Regions from separate parts of the Clostridium gelidum genome, predicted to be linked through region 1. Evidence: a T-box and tRNA genes for the amino acid it is inferred to sense, from the RefSeq annotation. Region 1 holds a T-box; the other holds one or more tRNA genes.
The links. The T-box of region 1 lies ahead of argS (arginine--tRNA ligase). A T-box ahead of a tRNA ligase gene usually reads a tRNA of that ligase, here a tRNA-Arg.
Positions count from the first base shown of each region.

Region 2: it encodes a tRNA-Arg, which carries the amino acid that the T-box ahead of argS (arginine--tRNA ligase) is inferred to sense. The anticodon was not compared.

Region 1 covers NZ_AP024849.1:4,771,813-4,783,427, forward strand. The annotation lists gene psyc5s11_RS21960 (AI-2E family transporter) at 1-688, opposite strand, end outside; gene psyc5s11_RS21965 (cytidylate kinase family protein) at 1,244-2,551, opposite strand; gene psyc5s11_RS21970 (MarR family winged helix-turn-helix transcriptional regulator) at 2,595-3,011, opposite strand; gene argS (arginine--tRNA ligase) at 3,249-4,940, opposite strand; T-box leader at 5,061-5,307, opposite strand; gene psyc5s11_RS21980 (Ppx/GppA phosphatase family protein) at 5,522-7,027, shown strand; gene psyc5s11_RS21985 (site-2 protease family protein) at 7,204-7,884, opposite strand; gene psyc5s11_RS21990 (dipeptidyl-peptidase IV) at 8,051-9,088, opposite strand; gene psyc5s11_RS21995 (phosphodiester glycosidase family protein) at 9,109-10,146, opposite strand; gene psyc5s11_RS22000 (biotin--[acetyl-CoA-carboxylase] ligase) at 10,436-11,410, shown strand; gene psyc5s11_RS22005 (L-lactate dehydrogenase) at 11,485-11,615, opposite strand, start outside.
Region 2 covers NZ_AP024849.1:25,755-37,369, reverse strand. The annotation lists gene psyc5s11_RS00170 (GNAT family N-acetyltransferase) at 1-111, opposite strand, end outside; gene psyc5s11_RS00165 (glutamate-5-semialdehyde dehydrogenase) at 215-1,477, opposite strand; gene proB (glutamate 5-kinase) at 1,495-2,310, opposite strand; gene trhA (PAQR family membrane homeostasis protein TrhA) at 2,768-3,412, opposite strand; gene psyc5s11_RS00150 (DUF1836 domain-containing protein) at 3,637-4,230, shown strand; gene psyc5s11_RS00145 (ABC-F family ATP-binding cassette domain-containing protein) at 4,521-6,116, shown strand; gene psyc5s11_RS00140 (TetR/AcrR family transcriptional regulator) at 6,185-6,769, opposite strand; gene psyc5s11_RS00135 (phosphatidylserine decarboxylase) at 7,103-7,993, shown strand; tRNA gene psyc5s11_RS00130 (tRNA-Arg) at 8,043-8,117, opposite strand; gene psyc5s11_RS00125 (sensor histidine kinase) at 8,317-9,222, opposite strand; gene psyc5s11_RS00120 (DUF1189 family protein) at 9,408-9,890, opposite strand; gene psyc5s11_RS00115 (L,D-transpeptidase) at 10,090-11,271, shown strand; gene addA (helicase-exonuclease AddAB subunit AddA) at 11,452-11,615, opposite strand, start outside.

The DNA of each region.
Region 1 (11,615 bases):
TTGCTTTTATTCCAATATAAACTCCTATCATTTTGTTATACGTTCTAATGAAAGTTATTAATTTTGTTCCTTTTTCTTCCTTAAGAATCATATATGTAATAGTTCTAGCACCTTTTGCGATTTTTTCTTTGTCTGCTAAAACATAAACTGAAACTAAGAATCCTAAAATCACATTTAGTAAATTTGATGTAAATGATAATAAGTACATAACCAAACTTTGCAACAATCCTATTGTTACATTTCCTATTTGACTAGACATTTCTTGAAATTTATCTAAAAGTCCTGCTTGTATAATCAATCCTTTTATTCTTCCATTTTGAAGAATAGCATTAATCCATTTTTGTACGACTTCTACATAAGTTGGCATTTCTTTAGTTATATTTAATATACTATCTATTATACTTGGTATAGTGAAAAATAGTATTATAAATACTAATGATATAATTATAAAATAAGTAATTGCTATTGCTACTGCTCTCTTTAGTTTAAAATTTCTTTCAAAAAAACTTACTACTGGGTTTAATACATAAGCACAAATCATAGCATATATAAACGGAGTCATAATAGATAAAATTTTCTTACCTATATCAAAGAAATAATCATAATTATCTATAAGTTTATAGCCCATTACCCCTATTAGTGCAAATATTAATATATCTCTATATTTAATGTTGTTATTTATAAACAATCTATTTCAAATCCCTTCTGTTAATAAACATTCAAAAAAATAACAAGTTTTTATGCTATTATATTTCACTTGGTATTTTTTTCATATTCCTAAAACTTTTCAACGATGCCATAATTATATCATATATTTATTTTTTTAATATTATATATTTCTAAATATTATAATTTCCTAATTTAATAAGACTACATATACTGACGCAATCGAACGTGCAATTCTGCATACGGCAATTTGATTTATAAAAATTAATATATCTTTTATATAAATTAAATGGTTGGCACTATACACCATATTACGAACTTTCACCGATTAATATATATCTATTTACTAGGCTTACATCAAAATAGGGGTATAAATCAGTTTTTCTGATTTATACCCCTAACTACTATCTTCACTTTATTAAGCTTATTTTCCTTTAGTCACATGAGAATAAATACCAAGTTCAATGTTGCCATGGATATTTTTTATCAGGCAAGGAGGTAAATTGCCCTCATAGCAAGCCTATTAGGTCAATTTACCGACGTAGGATGATGGAAAATAGGATGGCAAATGGACTTGTTATTTATTTGATTGTGCCTTAATTGCGTCCTCGATTAATTCAATAGTTTTCTCTATCCCAAAGGTCGCACTATTAATAGTTAAATCATAATTCTTAATGTGTCCCCATTTACGTTTAGCATATATTTGATAATAAGTTTCTCTTGCTTTATCTTTTTTGTGTAGCGTTTCTTCGACATCTTTTTCTAATATTCCATATTCATATTGAATACGCTTCATTCGACTTGCTTTATCAGCATGAATAAACACATGGAAGCTACCAGGGAAACCAGTTAGAATTGAATCTGAACAATGTCCCATAATAACGCAAGATTCTGTATTTGCTAGTTTCATAATGGCTTTCTTGTTTACTTCATAAATAGCGTCTAAAGGTGCCTTTTCCTTTTTAGAAAAGGCATATCCTTGAGCTGATATTTCATTTAATAGCAGGTTATATATGGATTGGTCATTTTCTACAATAAATTCTTCAGAAAACCCTGTTTCTTCAGTAGCCACTTTTACTAATTGTTCATCGTAGAAAGAAATACCTAAATCGTCTGCTATTTTTCGAGCGATTTCAAGCCCTCCACTACCATATTCACGACTAATCGTAACCACTATGCGTGGATGAGTTTTTTCAACAGCCTCTACAATTTCATTTTTATTTTCATTCGCAATTATAAGTTCACCCTTAAATACGTTGTCCATAAAAGACAAACGTTTATTTATAAAGCGGACCATAGTTCCTACCAACAAAGCTGCTAAAATTGTTCCTTCTCTTACCCCATTTAGTTTATGAAACAGAATAAATGAAAAAATACAACTGCAGACCACAAGTGTAGAATCAAAAGATACTTTTAATTTTCCAAAACCCTTCTTCGTAACGATTGAGATGGCACTAACGACTCCTTCACCAGCCATCATGACAACATCAGCAGTAACTTCCATACTTACTCCAAGCGCAAGAACTAAACAACTTAATGTAAATAATCCTAGTTGAGCAGGATAGCTTGTCACATTTATCCATGAAAATAACCCCATGGTAAAATCGGTAAAAAAACCAAATATAACAGCTACGACAATTTGAAGCAACTGAATCCACTTAAATTGTTTTCTTAGTAAGAGAATTTGAAAAGCAATAAATAATAAGTTCATAAAAAAAGTAAATTGCCCAATCGTCATAGGCAATCCCAAACTTAATACATACGGCACAGCTGAAATAGGCGATGTTCCTAAATTAGATCGCGTTGATAACGCAACCCCAACTGCCATTAAAAATAGACCAAAAATAAAAAACAAATAACGTTTTATTGTTTCACGAATTGACATTATAAAGTTTCACTCTCCTTACCTTTTTTCATATGTTCTGTTTCTATTTTGACAAATTGTCAAACATCTTTGTAAGTAGACGAAACGTCTCTACTTGTTCCTCTGCTGAAAAGCCCTCAAAGGCTTCTTTTCTTACTTCATCAAAGATTTTAAAGACTTTTTTGTTTACTCTTTCTCCTTCCATTGTTAAAAAAACATGCCAGGAGCGTCGATTTCCATTTAGCTGTTTCCGTTCAATCAGATGAGTTTCCTCCATTCTGACTAGTAAATGAGTGACTGTAGCTGGCTCAATTTCACAAGCTTTTGCAATTTCTTTTTGCTCACAACCATTGTGATCAAAAAGAAATTCCAAAATTTTAGGTTGACCTGGTGACAATCCTAATATACTCGTTTTCTTCAATATTTTTTTGTTACAAAGAGTTTGACAAAGCCGTATTATGTAGTGAAGTCCTTGATTCATATTTATCCCCTCCTTTTAATTAGAATAGAAACAATTAGAAAGCTAACTATATTAGTCTACACCTAAATAAAAACTTAATCAAATTTTTAATACAAATCTACTGGTTAACACTATAAGTCTACGCTGGACTTCCACCTCCAAGTGCTTCCATGCTGAGTACGCAAAAATAGAGAAAAAACTCTGTGCTGAGAGCTTTTCCTCTATTTACATTTCCACAACTATGTTTTAGTTGAATTTTTACATTTGTTCTACTACATCTATTCCAAGTAGTTCTAATCCATTTTTTAATACTTGAAGAGTTGCTTTAACTAAATTTAATCTAGTAGCTTTTAAATCTTCATCTTCTAAGTTTAATACTGAATGTGCATTATAGAATTTATTAAATCCTTTTGCTACTTCAATTACATATCTAGTTAATATTGATGGTTCTAGCTTTTCTAATGCATAAGTTATTGCATTATTAAAATTAGCCATGCTTTTAACTAATTCAAATTCTTCTTTTGAAGATAATTTACTATAATCAACAGTTCCTTTGCATTCATTACCTTTATTTAATATACTATTTCCTCTAGCATATGAATATTGTACATACGGACCTGTTTCTCCATCAAAAGATAAAATTTCCTTCCAATCAAAAACAATATCTTTTTCTCTTGAATTTTTAAGATAAGTGAAAATTACTGCTCCAACACCAATTTTCTTTGCGACTTCTTCTTTATTTTCAAGTTCTGGATTCTTTTCATTTATAACTTCCATTGTCTTTTCAACAGCTTCGCGAAGTAAATCGTCAAGTAAAACAATTGATCCATTTCTAGTTGAAAGCTTTCTATCTGCAAACTTAACTAATCCAAAGCCTACATGCACACAGTCTTTTGACCATTCATGCCCTGCAAGTTCTAACACCTTAAATACTTGCTTGAAATGTAGCGCTTGTGGGCTTCCAACTACATACACACATTTATGGAAATCATAAGTTTTCTTTCTATACATAGCAGCTGCTAAATCTCTTGTTGCATATATTGATGCACCATCACCTTTAAGTACTATACATGGTGGCATATTATAATCATCAAGCATTACAACTTGTGCCCCATTACTTTCAACAAGTAATTTTTTTTCTTTTAATTCATTAACAACTACATCCATTTTATCATTATAAAATGCTTCTCCAGCTAATGAATCAAATTTAACACCTAAAATATCATAAACTCTTTCAAATTCCTTTAAACTTAAATCTCTAAATCTAGTCCAAAGAGCTGTAGCTTTTTCATCGCCTGTTTCTAATGCTTTAAAGTTTGCTCTTGCTTCATCATCTAAAGTAGGATCTTTTTCAGCTTCTTCATGGAATTTAACATATATTCTAAGTAATTCATCAATAGGGGCCTTTTCTAATGCATCTTCATCTACCCATCTGTCATAAGCTGATATAAGCTTACCAAATTGAGTTCCCCAATCTCCTAAATGATTTAATCCTACAGTATTATATCCTTCTTTTTGAAACATCTTATATAAAGCATTTCCTATAGCTGTAGTAAATAAATGACCAACATGGAAAGGCTTTGCTATATTAGGTGAAGAGTATTCCACACATACAGTTTTTCCGTTTCCTATATTTGATGCTCCATAGTTATCACCATCTTCTAAAATCTTCTTAATTGCATTTTCTGCAAATACGCCTTTATCTACAAAGAAATTAACATATGGTCCAAGGCTTTCAATTCTTTCAAATCCATCAATACACATAGATTTTTTTAATTCCTCTGCTATCATGTTAGGAGCTTTTCTCATAACCTTTGATAATTGAAAACATGGAAAAGCATAATCCCCCATTTCTGGCTTTGGTGGTATTTCAATTGATTTTTCTATAGATTCAATATCTAAATCCACATGTGCTTTTATTAGTTCTGCAACTTTAACTTTATAATCCATAAATATCCTCCTCTAATTTAGTTAACAGTTAACAATTGTGGCTACGCCACTATTTAATTAACAATCGTCAATTTCATTCAGTAATTTCAGACACATAAAAAAACCGTCTCTTATTAATAATAAAGAGACGGATTATCCGCGGTACCACTCTAATTGCATTTTATACAAGACATATGACTTGTTATTTTTTATATGTTCCTAAATAAAATACCCCTTAACTTTTAACGCAAAGTTTAATTGCGATCATCCCTACTCATTTCAGGTGATTTCTCCAAGGTTCTCTTCTTTTAATCTATCCACAGGGCTTTCACTATCTCCTATTCGCTTAAGGAATCAATTAAAATACTCTCCTTTTCTCCGAATATTTCAATATTAATGTTATTAAATTATACAAATTGTATGAAATTTTGTCAACTCAATTATTTTCCGATTTTGTACTCTTGTTCATATAAAATATTATTCAAATAATGTATAATTAATATGTTTATATATTAAAATGTTATAAATTAAACGTTATTTTTACAAAATATTTGCTAATTATTTTAGCCACATTGAAAAATCATTATATGAGGAGTTTTAAAATGAATAAAATAGGTGTTATTTATATTGGTGCTAATTCAGTTAAATTTACATTAATGAATGTACTTGATTCTGGTTATTACAAAATAATAGATGAGTCTAGTAGTGATATAAAATTAGCTCAAGATTTAATTAACAGTGATAAAATATCAGAGCAAAAAATCAATGATACATTATCAAATTTTCGTTCCTTTAAATCATTGTGTAAAATTTCATATGTTAAAGATACAATTGCCGTTTCTACTTCTACATTAAATAAGGCTAGCAATTATGAGTATTTTATTAACCTAATAAAGAGAGAATTTGATATAGATGTAACTTTGTTATCTGATGAAGATGAAATAAATTGTACTTATTTAGGCGTAACAAAAAGCATTTATACCTCCAATTCTTTAATTGTAGATATATGTGGTGCCTGTACTCATCTAACTGCTCTAAAAGATGGACAGATTGAAAATAGTGTTACACTTCCATTCGGAAGCTTAAGTCATACTTATGAGTATCATTTAGATGATAGAATTCTTTATGATGATTTAAAAAATTCTATTTTAGTTGTTCAAACTGCTTTAGATGAGATCGATTGGCTTCATAAATATACCTATGATTCTATCATTGCTGTGGGAGGGACTGCTAGAGCTATCTGTAAAATCGATAGAGCTAAAAAAAGATATCCTTTCGATATCCTTCATAACTATAGACTTATTTCTCAAGATGTACATCAAATTTATAACTCATTAAAGTGTAATGATTATAATCAAAGAATAAAGGTTGAAGCATTATCACCTGAAAGAGCAGACTTAATAGTTGGTGGCTTAACAATATTTGATACTATAATCAAAACTGTTAATTGTGAAGATATAATAATTTCAGGCAGGGGACTTAGAGAAGGATTTATATTTTCTTATATTGAAAATAATTATGGTCCTATTAAAGACATATTAGATTATAACTTAAATGGTATAATTGATTACCTACATATTAATAAGGAGCATGCTTATCGTGTATTTAATATGACTTACAAACTTTTCAACAATTTAAAGTCATTACATAGACTTGGAACTTCATATGATAATGCCTTAAAGACTGCTGCTTTATTAAATAATTCAGGTATATCAGTTGATTATTATCACCATAATATTCATTCATTTTATGTAATACTTCATTCAAACATTAATGGACTTTCACATAAGGAATTAGTAGTAAGTGCTGCAATTGCTGCAAATCACAAGAATAAAAATACAGTGCCACTTCCAGCCTTCTTTTCTATAATAAGCAAACTTGACCTTAAGGCTATAGATGCTATTGGAATATTATTATCAATTTCTGAGACTCTTCATAAAAGTCTTGAAAATCCAATTGAGTCAATGAATATTGATGTTACAGATGAATTTGTTTTAATCACACTATCATCAGATGTAAATATTAGTTTTGAAATAAATAAAGTCCTTAGAATTAAACATAAATTCAAGGAAATATATCATAGAGAACTTAAAATAGAACAAATTTAGAGTATATACAGCAGAAATTAAATACATATTTTTACTCTCAAGGGGCATAATATTCCATAGGACTAAGAAACTTTTGCTGAAAGTCACTAAATAGCAGGTTGCCACCATTTCTGCATACTCCCAATATACATTGGGACAAGCAAAAATGGAACAACCTGCTAAATAATCTTTTCACATTAAAGTGACTTAATGATTAGAGATGCAACCCTTAACAATGCGTTCACTACAACATTTACCGGTACTGCAATTATTTTTCCACCAAAATATAAAAGGATTAGCATTATTATCATTTGATATTGATAAAATTTCTCTTCAAATTTATAAAATGTACTTGGACTTAAATCTCTTAAAAGACTAAATCCATCTAACGGTGGCACTGGTATTAAATTAAAAAATCCTAAACCTACATTAAGCGTAAGAACTGTAAGTATCATGTCAAATAACACCTTATACAAAGCTGATGGTAAAGCTCCATATGCGTAACGCCTATAGACTGCTAGGATTATTGTAGCTACTATAGCAATTATAAAGTTTGCAATTGGTCCTGCTAAACTTACCTTTAAATGATCTTTATGATAATTTTTAAAAGCTGAAGGATTAGTTTGCACCGGTTTTGCCCATCCAAATCCAAAAAGTATTACTAATATAAATCCCATTGGATCAATATGTGTAATTGGATTTAAATTTAATCTACCTTGAAATCTTGGCGTTTTATCTCCAAGTTTATCAGCCACTAATGCATGTGCGTATTCATGAAATGTAAAGGCAATTAGTATCGCTGGAAGCATTATTATCTTATCATATATTATTGTACTTATATCAAAGTTTGAAAGCATATTTTCCTCCTTATTAATCATATCTGTCTTGTATTATACCATATTTCACATATACTCATACATAATTTTAAAAAAGCAAAGAGCATTCAACCCTTAAGATTGATTGCTCTTTTCAAACCACATTCAAAAAAACAACAAGCCATCATGCTAATCTATCTTCTTTAGATATACTTAATTATTATTCATTTTATGATTTTAAATTCTTATAAACCAGCTTTCCACTACTATCAGTAGTAGCTATAAAATCTTCTTTAATTTGTACAAGTTTTCCTTCATATTCAATTTCATTTCCAGTAGTTAAGTTGTTAACACTACCTTTAAGATTATCATTTATTAATATCTCACTCTTATTGCTGAAGTATAAATCATTACTACTCACAACAGAATCAAGAGTGACTTTCTTCCAAGTAGATGTATCTTCACTAACTTTACCATAAATTATACTTGATATCTTATCTCCGTTAAGTTCTCCAATATATATTACATCTTTTCTGTCAATGCCTAGAAGTGTTAATTTTTTGTTTGAATTAAATTTTAATTGTTTATTAGGACTTGTAACAAAGAAATTACCATTTAATTTATCTTCATAAATTAATCTATCTTCATGTGGTATTACTTGCATATTCCCTAAAACATTAGTTTGAAGTGAAATCTTAGTTAAAGTACCATTTATATCTATCCTATAAACTGTATTCTTTAAACCACCTTTATAAATATCTACATAATATACACCCGTAATAGTAGATTCACTTACTTTTTTAACTTCCATATCCTTTTGGTAATTACATATATCATTTTCACTAACAGATGTTTCAGAAGAATTCTTAGGATTATATGTTACAAGTTGAATTTTAGATTCTCCATTTTTTTCAACTTTTTTAGCTATAATAAGAATATCCCTATCTGATAACCATTTGTAATAAAGAATATTGCCTTCATTTTCTTTTGTTACTACAGTATTTGTACCTATTTTAGTATCTCGCATACATAAATTACCATTTTCATTATAAGTTAAATATTTTCCATCATAAGATACATTTATTGCTTCAGCATCAGTAGGAATAGTTGCATTAATATCTTTTGTATTATCTTTCTTAATGTCTTGCTTTTCACTTTTAAAATCTGATGAATGCTTAAATACAACTTTATCTAAAACATATAATACACCAATTTGTAATATTATAGATAATATTGCCCACGCAATTATCTTCTTAAACACTTTCATAATCTGACCTCACCTTCTGTTTATTTAACAATAATTGCTGTTGGGATAGATCTTTCACCCATACTAAACGACGGTGTATTAATAATTTCTCCATCATAATACATTGTTGTTGATTTTCCACCATCTAAATTCATTGCATTAACTGCGCCAAGTTTATATATAACTTCTTGTGCCTCTTTCAACGTAGCGCCTAGGCTACTTGCCCCTCTACCATCTATGGCTAAGAGGATTATCGCACCATCTTTGCTTTGACCTATGACAGTTCTTGGAGCTATACCCCAACCGCCATCTCCACTCATAGGAGTCATCTTTCCATTAATAACTAATGATGGTCCAAAACTTAAGGCTTCTTGAGCTCCAAGTTCTTGAAGTTTCTCTATGGAATACTTACCTACAAGCATTACGCCCTCTTTATTTATTGCAAGTAAGTCAGTTTCTTTATCTTTTTCCAAATCATTATATACAACTTTCCCACCACTCATAATAATGCCTATTGGTAATCCACCAGTTCCTGTCCAGTCCTGATTAGATGATTTATCTGTAAATCCTCCACCATTAATAGCTGCAATCGCATCATTATTTTCAGCAATTTGAGATGTAGTTTCACCTTCTTCTTTTAACTTCGAAGTATATCCAATTTTCACTCTCGTTGAATCCTTTATTACAAGATAGTGCCCTGTATATTTAGGATTATCTGTTATTTTATAATACTCTATAGTCTCATCCTTGACCTTTGGAATATCAATTTGAGCTGTATTAGTTGTTTCGTCAGTTGTTTCAGTTGAATTCTGTCCCATAATCTTTGCTATTTTTTCATCAGACAAAAACCATTTTGCTAAATATTGATGATTCATTGAAGTCATTGCAGCTCCAACATATGTACTTTTTGCATTTTCAAACGGTCCATATAAAAGTATAAAAGGAAATATACATGCTGTAAAAAGAAGTTCAAATATAAAAAATGACACTACTGTTAAAGTCGAAAATCTTTTCGCCTTTTTCTTCCCTTTTTTTAATTTAGATTTTAATTTGTTATTTATATTTTTATTTGTATTCATTTTATTATCCTCTCTAGAAATGCCTTGCGTTTACTTGCATTTTGAAATATACCAGGTTTTATTATATATTATTTCTATTTAAAAGGCTAGAGCTAATTTATTATTTCTCCAATATATAACATTTTTCTTCAAATTAGCATTTATAAACCTCTTTATAAATTAATGTTATTTAGCCTCATATGTAAACTTTTGAAAATATATGTTATATTTACAATTGAGCATTATCACTTGTAAATTGACATTTGAAGTCTATTATTATGCTATAATCACTTTAAGGAGGTGCACATTTATGGAAGATAAAATTTTAGATGAATTAAAAAGAGCTGAAAATTATATTTCTGGTGAATATTTAAGTTTAACATTAAATGTTTCAAGAAGTGCTATATGGAAACACATAAAAAATTTGAAATCAAAAGGCTATATAATAGATGGAATATCAAATAAGGGTTATAAATTAATTTCTTCTCCTGATTTATTGAATAAAAGTGAACTTTTCCCCTTATTAAAGACATCTATAATCGGGAAAAATATAATTCACTTTGATGACATAGATTCTACAAACATTAAAGCAAAAGAACTTGCTCAAAAAAACATTGTAGATGGTAGTATAATAATTGCGGAAAAACAAACTCTTGGCAGTGGACGTTTCAATAGAAAGTGGTTTTCTCCAAGTGGTGGACTTTGGTTTACTTTAGTCTTAAGGCCAACCATTCCTCCAACTGAAGCTCCTAAAATTACTCAAATTGCTGCTGCTTCAATTTATAAAACTTTAAAAGATTTTAATATTAACACAACAATAAAGTGGCCTAACGACATACTTCTTAATGATAAAAAACTTTGTGGGATACTCGCTGAAATGAAATGTGATATGGATAGCGTACATTATTTAATTTTAGGTATAGGTATGAATATTAATATAGATGAAAGTGCTTTTGATGAAAGCGTAAAATGTATTGCAACCTCTCTGAAACTTCAATATAATAAACAATTTGAAAGAAGAGAAATACTTGCAGGATTTTTAAGTCACTTTGAAACATTATATAATAAATTTGTATATAATTTTGATCTTTCTGAGACAATTTCAATTTGTAGAGAGCACTCAAATATATTTGGAAAACAAGCAAAATTGATTACATATAATACTGAAGAAATTGTCACTTGTATTTCTTTATCAGATACTGGGGATCTTATTGTGAAAGACAGTAATGGAAATGAAAAATTCGTACTTGCTGGCGAAATAAGTTTCAATGGATTGAATAATTAAATTAATAAAAAATACAGATATTTCACAATACCTGTATTTTTTATAGGATTTATAACAAAGTAATTCTATTTTCTTCATTTATTAATAACTTTTTGGATATACCCCTTTAATACCTTAGCTGATTCTTGTAATTTTCCAAGCTCCTCTTCATCATTTATTATTGGATTAACAATTCTCACAACACCTGTGCTATTAAGAATAGTTG
Region 2 (11,615 bases), 1.3 Mb from region 1:
TTCACATATAATTTTTTGTTCTTCAATAAATACCTTATATCTGCTTCTAGCTATTTCATATAATTGGTTTAATGACAATTCATTAAACTTTTTTATTTCCCATTTATTCATTATGCTATTCCTCCCATCATGGCATTTTATCTTTAGTAACTCATCCCTAAATTAGTTGTTTAAGAATGAGTAGTTCTTAATACATTACTCCTAATTTAAATTTCTATCTTATTTGTCCATTTCCATAAATAATATATTTTATTGTTGTTAATTCTTTAAGTCCCATTGGTCCTCTAGCATGTAACTTTTGAGTACTTATTCCTATTTCAGCTCCAAACCCAAATTCAGACCCATCAGTAAATCTTGTTGATGCATTAACATAGACAGCAGCAGCATCTACTCTTTGCAAGAACTTTTGAGAATTTTTATAACTTTCTGTAATAATAGCTTCTGAATGTCCTGTCCCGTATTTATTTATATGAGCAATTGCTTCATCTACATCTTTAACTATTTTTACAGCCATAATATAATCTAAGTATTCTTTTCCCCAATCCTCTTCATTAGCTTTTTCAATATCATTTATTATAGCTTGTGAGGCCTCATCACCTTTAACTGCAACTCCATTTTCTCTTAAAGCCCTAATAGCTATTGGTAAAAAATCCTTAGCTATTTTTTCATTTACTAGCAACTTTTCAGCTGAATTGCAAACAGATGGTCTTGATACTTTTGCATTAACAGCAATATTTTTTGCCATTTCAAAATCACAGCTTTCATCTACATATATATGGCAATTACCCGTACCTGTTTCTATAACTGGAATAGTAGCATTTTTAAGAACTGCTTGAATTAAACCCGCTCCTCCTCTTGGAATAAGAACATCTATAAATTCATTTAATCTCATCATCTCAGTTGCAACATCTCTACTTGTATCTTCTACAAGTTGAACTGAAGCTTTAGGTAATCCAGCTCGTTCAATTCCGCTATTTAAAGCCTTAATTATAGCTTTATTAGAATTAATAGCTTCACTACCACCTCTTAATATAGTGGCATTTCCTGCCTTTAAACAAAGTCCAGCAGCATCACAAGTTACATTAGGTCTAGCTTCATAAATTATCCCTATAACCCCTAGTGGAACTCTTTTTTGACCAATTTGTAATCCATTTGGTCTTTGCCACATTGAAATTACTTCTCCAATTGGGTCTTGAAGTTTAACCAAATCTTTGAGTCCATCAGCTATTCCTTCAATTCTCTCATGACTTAGTTCCAATCTATCTAACATAACCTTGGATGTACCCTTTGACTTAGCAACCTCTAAATCTATTTTATTAGCTTTAATTATTTCTTCCTTTAAATTAATCAGCTCTTCAGCCATGAAAACTAATGCATCATCTTTTTCCTTCGTTGATGCAACACCTAATTCATAAGATGCCTCTTTTGCTTTTTGGCCCATATCTACTAAATAATCTTTTCTTAATAATTCACTCATTTTTTAGCCCCCCATTTCTATTTTTTTATTGACGATACAAATAAAGTTCCTATTTCTTCACCTGATAAAATATTTAATAATATACTTGGTTCACTTCCATTAGCTAAAACCATATCTACTCCTGCCTCTATTGCTGTTTTAGCTGCTGCTAATTTTGTAATCATTCCACCTGTTCCTAAACTTGAACCTGCTCCTCCAGCACACTCTTCTAGCTCTGGAGTGATATCTTTAATTTCATTTAATAATTTTGCACAAGTATTACTCCTTGGATCACAATCATAAAATCCATCAATATCAGATAATATTATTAGTAAATCCGCATTAATTAATGATGCTACTATTGCTGATAAATTATCGTTATCTCCAAATTTAACTATATTTTCAATTTCATCTATTGAAACTGTATCATTTTCATTTACTATTGGAATTATTTTCTTCTCTAATAAAGTCTCAAATGTATTACATACATTTTCTCTAATATGATCATCTTCTATTACATCTCTTGTAAGCAGAACTTGACCTACTATATGACTATATTCTCCAAAAAATTTACTATATATATGCATTAATTCACATTGCCCAACTGATGCTACTGCTTGCTTTTCTCTTATACTTTCGGGCTTTTCTTTTAACTTCAATTTATTAACACCAACACCTATTGCACCTGATGTTACAAGTGTAATTTGCTTACCTGAATTAACTATATCAGATAAAACTCTTGTTAATTTTTCAATTCTACTTAAATTAATATTTCCATTATCATAAGTTAATGTTGATGTCCCTACTTTTACAACTATTCTATTTGCATCTTTTAACCTTTGACGAAAGCCCATTTTTACATCCCCTTAAAAGTCATTTTATTTCTTATATTTTATCTTACTATACCTAATTTATCTTATCAAGCAGAAAATACCCCACCTAAATTTTCCCTATCCTTTAGTGGATATTTATAGTACACTTATTACTAATAAATGTATTTCTAAAGAAGGAGATTTACTAAAATGGAGATTTAATATTCTACACTAATAATGAATTGGATTAACTTTTTTATCATTTTAATTATATTATCATTTTTTATATTTATAATTGTTAAAATAATAAATAGCTTACGTCATTCTAAAAATACTAATAACTTAATTTTAAAAGAACTTAAAGATATTTCTTCTAAACTAGATAAAAAGGACTAAAGGATACAAATCGAATCCTTTAGCCCTATATTTATTTAATAATAAAAAACAACAAAATATAAAATTTTTATATTCATTTTTTTAGTTTCATATTATCTCTTACTTAAATTATATATACAAATATACAAATAAAATGGCAAAGTGTACCTAACATAATAAATACATGAAATATCTCATGTCTTCCAAATAGCCATATCCTTTTCTCCGTTTTCAATGCATATATGACTCCACCTATTGTATACATTAAACCGCCTAAAATCAACCATACTAATCCAGCTACTGCTAAAACTTGTGACATTGGATATATTGCAACTATTGCAAGCCAACCAATTCCTATATACATTGTGCTGCTTAACCATCTAGGACAAGTTACCCAACATAATTTAAATCCTATTCCTACAACTGCACAGATTGTAACAGCTAAAAATAAGTTCATTCCTATTTTCCCATTTAATGCTACCAAACAGAATGGAGCATATGATCCTGCAATTAAAATAAATATCATTGAATGATCTAATCTTTTTAGACCTTTTATTACTTTATCACTAGCCTTTACCCAATGATATGTTGTCGATGCACTGTATAATAAAATCATACTTACACCAAAAAATAGTACTGATCCAAATGTTACTGCAGAACTTCCTGTTACATATGCCTTAACTAACATAGCAATCAAAGCAAATAATGATAATACTGCAGCAATACAATGAGTTAATCCATTAATAGGTTCTCTTAAATATTTCTCCATTCTTATAACCTCCCATTTAATTCCACATAGTTTTAATAACTACATGCTGATATATTAGTAATTATTTCATATATTCATTTTTATTGCAAAATCTATTTTTGTTTATTTTCTATTATTAATTAGTATTTTACCCACAAATGCTTGAATTATCTCCCTCTTTCCATTAATATTGAAATTATAATAAAAAACATAGTTTTTATTACTATGTTGAGGAGTGAAATTTTATGACTGAATTTAATATTGATAATTATATAAATTCACAAAAATCATCTAACAATATTAATTTAAATGATTTTCCCGAAATTGATTTGTACATGGATCAAGTAATGCAGCTATTTGAAAGTAAATTAAGTTACACTAAAAGAAATGATGATGATAAAGTTCTTACTAAAACTATGATTAATAATTATGCAAAAGGTAATCTCTTGATGAAAATTAAAAATAAAAAGTATACTAAAAATCATCTTATTTTAATGGGTTTAATTTATAATTTAAAAGGGGCTTTATCTTTAACTGATATTAAAACAATTTTAACTCCTATAGTTGATTCATTTGAAAAAGAACAAGAATATCACTTAAATGATGTATATCAATCTTTTCTTGATATATATGATTTAAATTTAGAAGACCTTAAAAATTCTTCTGGTAAAATATATAAAAATATAAAACAACTGGTAAATAATAAAGATAATCTCTTAGGGGATTATGAAGAAAAAATTCTACTAATATGTGCATACACTAGCATGAGTAATCTCTATAGACGTATGAGTGAACAATTAATAGATGAATGTTTTGACACTCCTAAAAATCACAAATAGTTAGTTCTTTATTTAAACTATAATATATAATAGATATAAAAAATTTCTGTCATCTATAATTAAATAAAATAACCTACATGAAAATAACAATTAGTGGCATACTTTGAATAAAAAATTTATATTTGGACATAAATATCCTACTTAAGTGTATAAATTTCATATTTAACAATTTTTAAAATTTAAAATGTATTAATTGTATGATATAATAATCAACATGAAAAGAAACTACTTATAATGTACATTGTGCATTGTATAATAATTATAATACTAAGAAATGAGGTAGAAATAGATTGATAAACGTATCAAATGTTAGTCTTAGATTTGGTGGACGTAAACTTTTTGAAGATGTCAACCTTAAATTCACTCCTGGTAATTGCTATGGAGTTATTGGTGCCAATGGTGCTGGAAAGAGTACATTCCTTAAAATACTGTCTGGAGAAATAGAACCTAATACTGGTGAAGTTTCAATTGCTGCTAATTTAAGAATGTCAGTATTAAAACAAGAACATAATAAATATGATGGTTTTCAAGTTTTAGAAACTGTAATAATGGGTAACGAAAGACTATATGAAATCATGAAAGAAAAAGACGAAATATATGCAAAACCTAATTTTTCTGATGCTGATGGAATTAAAGCTTCTGAATTAGAAGGTGAATTTGCTGAACTTAATGGTTGGGAAGCAGAATCTGAAGCTTCTTCTGTTCTACAAGGATTAGGAATAGGAACAGATCTTCATTTAAAAAATGTATCAGAATTAACTGGTGGAGAAAAAGTTAAAGTTCTTTTAGCTCAAGCTCTATTCGGAAATCCTGGAATCTTAATTCTAGATGAACCTACTAACGGCTTAGATTTAAAAGCTGTAAACTGGTTAGAAGACTTCTTGGGTAATTTTGATGGAACTGTTATAGTTGTATCCCATGATAGACATTTCTTAAATTCAGTTTGTACTCAAATGGCTGATGTTGATTTTGCAAAGATTAAGATTTATGTTGGTAACTATGATTTCTGGTATGAATCAAGTCAATTAGCTTTTCAATTATCAAAAGATCAAAACAAGAAAAAGGAAGAAAAAATTAAAGATTTGCAAGACTTCATTGCAAGATTTAGTGCTAATGCTTCTAAATCTAAACAAGCAACATCTCGTAAAAAATTATTAGATAAAATTACTTTAGATGATATACAACCATCAAGCAGAAAATATCCTTTTGTAGGATTTAAACCTGAAAGAGAAGTTGGTAATGATATTTTATCAGTTACTGATTTATCTAAAACTATTGATGGCGTTAAAATATTAGACAATATAAATTTCATGGTTAATAAAGAAGATAAGATTGCTCTCATTGGTAATGAAATAGCTGTATCCACATTATTTAAAATATTAGCTGGGGAAATGGATCCAGATAGTGGCGAATTCAAATGGGGAATAACTATTACTAATTCTTACTTCCCAAATGATAATTCAAAATTCTTTGATGATTGTAACCTTTCTTTAGTAGATTGGCTTAGACAATATTCAGAAGAAAAATCTGAAAGCTATATTAGAGGTTTCTTAGGCAGAATGTTATTCTCTGGAGAAGAAGCACTAAAAGAAGCTAATGTATTATCAGGAGGAGAAAAGGTTAGATGTATGTTATCTAGAATGATGCTTTCTAATGCTAATGTATTAATGTTAGATCAACCGACTAACCATCTTGACCTTGAATCAATAACAGCTGTAAATAATGGTTTAAAAGATTATAGTAGTAACCTACTATTTGCTTCTCATGACCACCAATTCATCCAAACTATAGCAACTAGAGTTATAGATATTAAAGATGATGGTTCTATAGTTGATAAAACTATGTCATTTGATGAATACTTAGAGTTTTCTAATTCTAATAAATAGACTTTTTTGAAAAACGCCCTTTCAAAATGATTATTAAAATCTTTTGAAAGGGCGTTTTTTTATAATTGCTAATTAGCTACTTCAATATGTATTCCTAATCCCTTTAGTGTAAATCTTATTGTACTATCTATAATATTTTCTAAACTTATTTCTTCAATATGAATTGATTCATATATTGCAGATGAACATAGTGATCCAAAAAATTGAAATGCTATAAGTTCCGTATCACCCTTTTCAATTTGACCATTTTCCATTGCAGCTTTTATATTAATTTCAATTTCATTTATATATTTTCTTATTTTTTCACGTAATTCAGTTTGTCTATTTTCAGTTCCCCATAGTTGACTCATTACTACCTTGAAAAAATTTGTATATCCATAAAGGAAAGTTAATTGTATTCTGCATATTTTTATCAATTTTTGAATTGGTTCCATATCCATATATTGAACCTCAATAACTTGATTTTGTAATATTTGAAGTCCTTCTTCAACGATAAAATTAAATATTTCTTCTTTACTTGCAAAATTATAATACAATGTTCCCTTTGCAAGACCTGCATTTGAAGCTATATCATCCATTGTAGCTCCTCTATATCCAGATTCAGAAAATGTTTTTATCGCAGATTCAAATATTAAGCTCTTTGTTTTATTCATAATACGTCTCCTCGTTTCCCCATCATAATCTTAGCATTACTATATTGATAATATTATATCATTTAGATCATTATTAAACCATAATTCTACAGTTTAATGCTTTTTATTATTTAGCAATATATTTATTAAATTTAACATACTTTTCAATTTGGTATTATGTGTGATAAAATTAATATTAAAGTGTAAAAATAATAAAGCTAAATTGTGTCTGTTACACATAATTTATATAAGCATATTCAAAATAAGGAATGGAGGTTATTGTCATAATGTAACATTATAAAACTTGGTAGAATTTCTATCTATATGTTTTATAAGGTTTTGACAATTATATTTATGATTCAAATATATAATAGAACTACTAAAACTTATGAAGAAGAACTTATTGCTGGGAAAAAGTACATTGAATGGACATATGAATCTCCACTTGGAAAAAATATTACTGAACTTTTTGCTAAAAAGAAACTATTTTCTAAGATATATGGAATGTATTGCGATACAAAATTAAGTTCAAATAAAATCTCATCATTTATAGAAAGTTTTAATGTTGATATGACTATGGCAAAGAAAAAAGCCCATGAATTTAATTCTTTTAATGATTTTTTTATAAGAGAATTAACCCCTGAAGCCAGACCACTAAATAAAGATGAAAATATTTTAATTTCTCCTGGTGATGGAAGAATTACTACTTATGAAAATATTGATTTAGATAACATAGTTCAAATTAAAGGCTTAACTTATAGTTTAAGGGAATTAATAAATGATAATACAGTTGCTGATAAATATAAGAATGGAGTATGTCTTATATTAAGACTATGCCCTACTGACTACCATAGATTTCACTTTGTGGATTCAGGAACCCCTTGTAAAAATCACTTTATTAAAGGCTATTACTATTCTGTAAACCCAATAGCACTAAAGAGTATTCCTAAACTTTTTTGTGAAAATAAAAGAGAATGGTCATTATTTAAATCAGATAACTTTAAAGATGTGTTGCATATAGAAGTTGGCGCTACTTGTGTTGGTTCAATCCTTCAAAGTTATTCACCTAATACTCGTGTAAATAAAGGTGATGAAAAAGGTTATTTTAAATTTGGAGGATCAACCACAATATTATTTTTTGAAAAAGATTGTGTGAAAATAGATACCGATATTCTAGAACAATCTAATTTAGGCTTTGAATGTAAAGTTCAACTTGGTGAAAGTATTGGTACTAAAATTATATAATAAAAAGAATGGTTTAACCATAAGGGTTAAGCCATTCTTTTTATTGATTTGGTAGAGCGTGAAGGAATCGAACCATCAATTTACCGTCCGTAGCGGTAGGTTATATCCGTTTAACTAACGCTCCATACTAATTTCAAACAACAAAATTATATTATCACAAGCTATGATAATAATCAAGTTTATAATAACTTATAATTCTAATTTTATGAAATTTAATTCTACTATTTATTTGAATATTGTTTGTATATTGAACTGGTTATCTAAAAATAAAATTTATTTGCTTATTCTTAGATAACCTATTTTATAATATATCTCTTCGTTCATTAAAGATAAATATCTGAAAACTCTAATTCAAGTACTTCTACTTTACTTTGAGCATTTAAGCATTTATTTTCAGATGTTTCATTATATTTTAATATTTCTATTGGTAGTTTAATTATAAACTCTGAACCAATATTTTCTTCACTTTTAAGCTCTATACTTCCATTATGAGCTTTGGTTAAGTACTTAACTAAATCTAACCCTATACCGCTTCCAGAATTCTCATGTCTTTTATTTTTTGATGATTGAATGAATCTATTAAAAATAGTATTTTGTTCATCTTCAGGTATTCCTATTCCCTCATCTCTTACTGAAATAATTATTTGATTAATGCTCTTCCAAGTATTTATATATATGCTACTTCCAGGCTTAGAAAACTTTATAGCATTAGAAATTAAATTCATAATTATTCTATCTATTGCCTCAGCATCTATCGCCATAGTACACTCCTCAACATTTGTATCAAAAACTAATGCTATGTTTTTCTGTTTGGCATATTTATCTATAGATGATATATTCCATTCTATCAAATTAATTATATCCAAATTCTCTCTTTTAATATTATAATGTTTTTTTTCTAATTTTGTAGTATCTATGAGATTATTTATAAGTTTCAATATCTTATACCCATTTCTTTTTATACTCTCCATATGTTCTAGACATTGATTCCCCTTATTCATGTCTTTATATTCATTCTTATAACATTGTAAAATACTTAAAATTATATTTAGCGGTGATCTTAAGTCATGAGAAATGTTTAAAATAAAATCCTCTTGAGTTTTTTTAGCTTCTGATAAATTAATAAATTTATTGATTAATTCTTCTTTTGATAGTTTATCAAGTTCCCTTCTGATTAACATCTCTTCTTTATCTGCTTCATCGTCTTTCAAAGCATCAACCTCAACCATTTTCAAATCCCCTTTTTATTGTTGTTTTTACTTTTTTTACCATATGCTCTCATTATATAATATCACATTTTTTCCCAATTAACAACTCCGCCTTAATTAATATTTTATATAATTTATAATAAATTTTTTAACTATTTATTATAAAATAGAGAAATAAAATATTAATAGAAATTATTATACTTTTCTTAGTTACTATTCTTTATTATTTCGTCTTTTATATACTTTAATATTAATATAACATAAGTCAATGTTCCTATTATAAACATAACATCAAAACTTATATTACGATTAACTGATTCTAATATAGTTTGAATTATTAATGGCAATGTAGCTGCATATAACGTTAATGAATATAATGCAGTATATTTAACTACCATCCTCATGAATATTGTAGAAATTAATGCAATCATAACTACTATTGCACAATTGAACAATAAATTTAAAAATTCTAGTCCAAAATCCCTACTTATTATATATACAAAACTTATAATATCAATATTCTCAGTTTTATATCCAATAGAGATATCTTTTACTCCAACTAAAATTAAAGTAAGTAACATTGCATATGAAATTGATCTAAATACTCCTTCTTTTGCATATTTAGAAAATATTTTTATGTCGTATATAGACGTCATAACCTTTTTAAAAAAATTAGTTTTATATTCCATTTTCTCCTCCAGATTACTATTCTTTATCTTTATAGCATCATTTAAGATGTTAATGTTTATTATTTGTTTTTATTGTCAATATTATAGATAAAATAAGAAATACTGATATTTAATTATATTTGATAATATAAGATAAATATATTTACAGTTTATTCGAGTACACTTTAATTTATTAGTTACTTGACTGGGAGGCATTTTTTTGAACATAAACAAAATTCATCATAATAAAATAAAAAATAAGAAGATATTTAATAAAATTGTATTTTTATTAATATTATCTATCATTATATGCTTAAGTAGTATTTATGAGGGTTATAGATATAATAAATTCATTGATGATTTTAAAACAAATTTTAATAACTATAAATTCTCAGAAGCAAATAATTTATTATTAACTAAACAAAATTTTAATCCATTTAAGTTATTTATCATGAATAATGATATTTCTCAATATTTTAATACTAAAATTAAAACTTTGTCAGAAGATATTAACTCTAAAAACATATCTAATGAAGATGCATTAATACAGCTCAAAGAAATACAACGTTATAATATTATATCATATGTTGAATTACAGGATATTTCTGCTTCAATAGATTCAATTGCAGATTCTACTAAAAATTATAATACTGGTATAGATTATTTTAACAACGGAAAATATCTAGAAGCAATATCTTCCTTGAAAAAAGTTTCTACTTTAGACTTAAATTACGTTGATTCATTAATGTACTTAAATAACTCAAAGAATAGATTTAAAAAAGACTTATTAGATTATTGTGATAATTTAGTTAGCAATGATTATTATAATGAAGCACTTTCTAAAATTTCAAACAATAACGATATTTTAGGAGATGATAATAATGTAAAAGAAAAAATAGTAGAAATTAAAACAAAACAACAAGAATACTTAGATAAGAATTCTGCAATTGTTGAAGCTTCATCACGTGCATTAACAACTACTATATCACCAAATAACATCAATACATTAAATATAGAAAGTACTACATCTTATTTTATTAATGTAAATCTAAAGAATCAAAAAACCTATATATATAAGGGTAAACCAGATAAATGGCAATTAGTTAGAACATGTCCATGTTCTACTGGAATAATTGGTGAAGATACCCCTTCTGGATCTTTCTCTACTAAAGAAAAAGGTGATTGGTTTTTTTCAGATAAATATGAACAAGGTGGTAAGTATTGGACTCAAATTACTGGTGATATTTTATTTCACTCAGTTCCATTTGATAAAGATAAGACTACTGTTTTAGATTATACAATGAATAAGAGATCTTCCCATGGCTGTATTAGGCTTTCTATTGATGATGCTAAATGGATTTATACTAATATTCCTAAAGAAAGTAAAGTAATCATAAAATAAGTACTACAAGCTAATATACTCTTATAAAATATTTTTAAAACAATATCATTATAAAAAAAAGAAATAAATCAATATCTTAATTTATAAAATATTATTAGATTTATTTCTTTTTTATTGAAATACTTTTTGAGTATTTTGTACTTCTATATTACTTAATTTAGTTCTTATATCTTTTTTAATTTAATCAACTTTTATTTCTTTCTCCAAAGAAAATGAATATAAATACTTATATTTAACCTTTTTACCTGTCATCTTAAATATTGCATCACTATAATAATCTAATTGTTTCTTATATTTTTCTTTAAGAGTATCTTCATCTCCATCTTTCACATAATCAGTTTTAT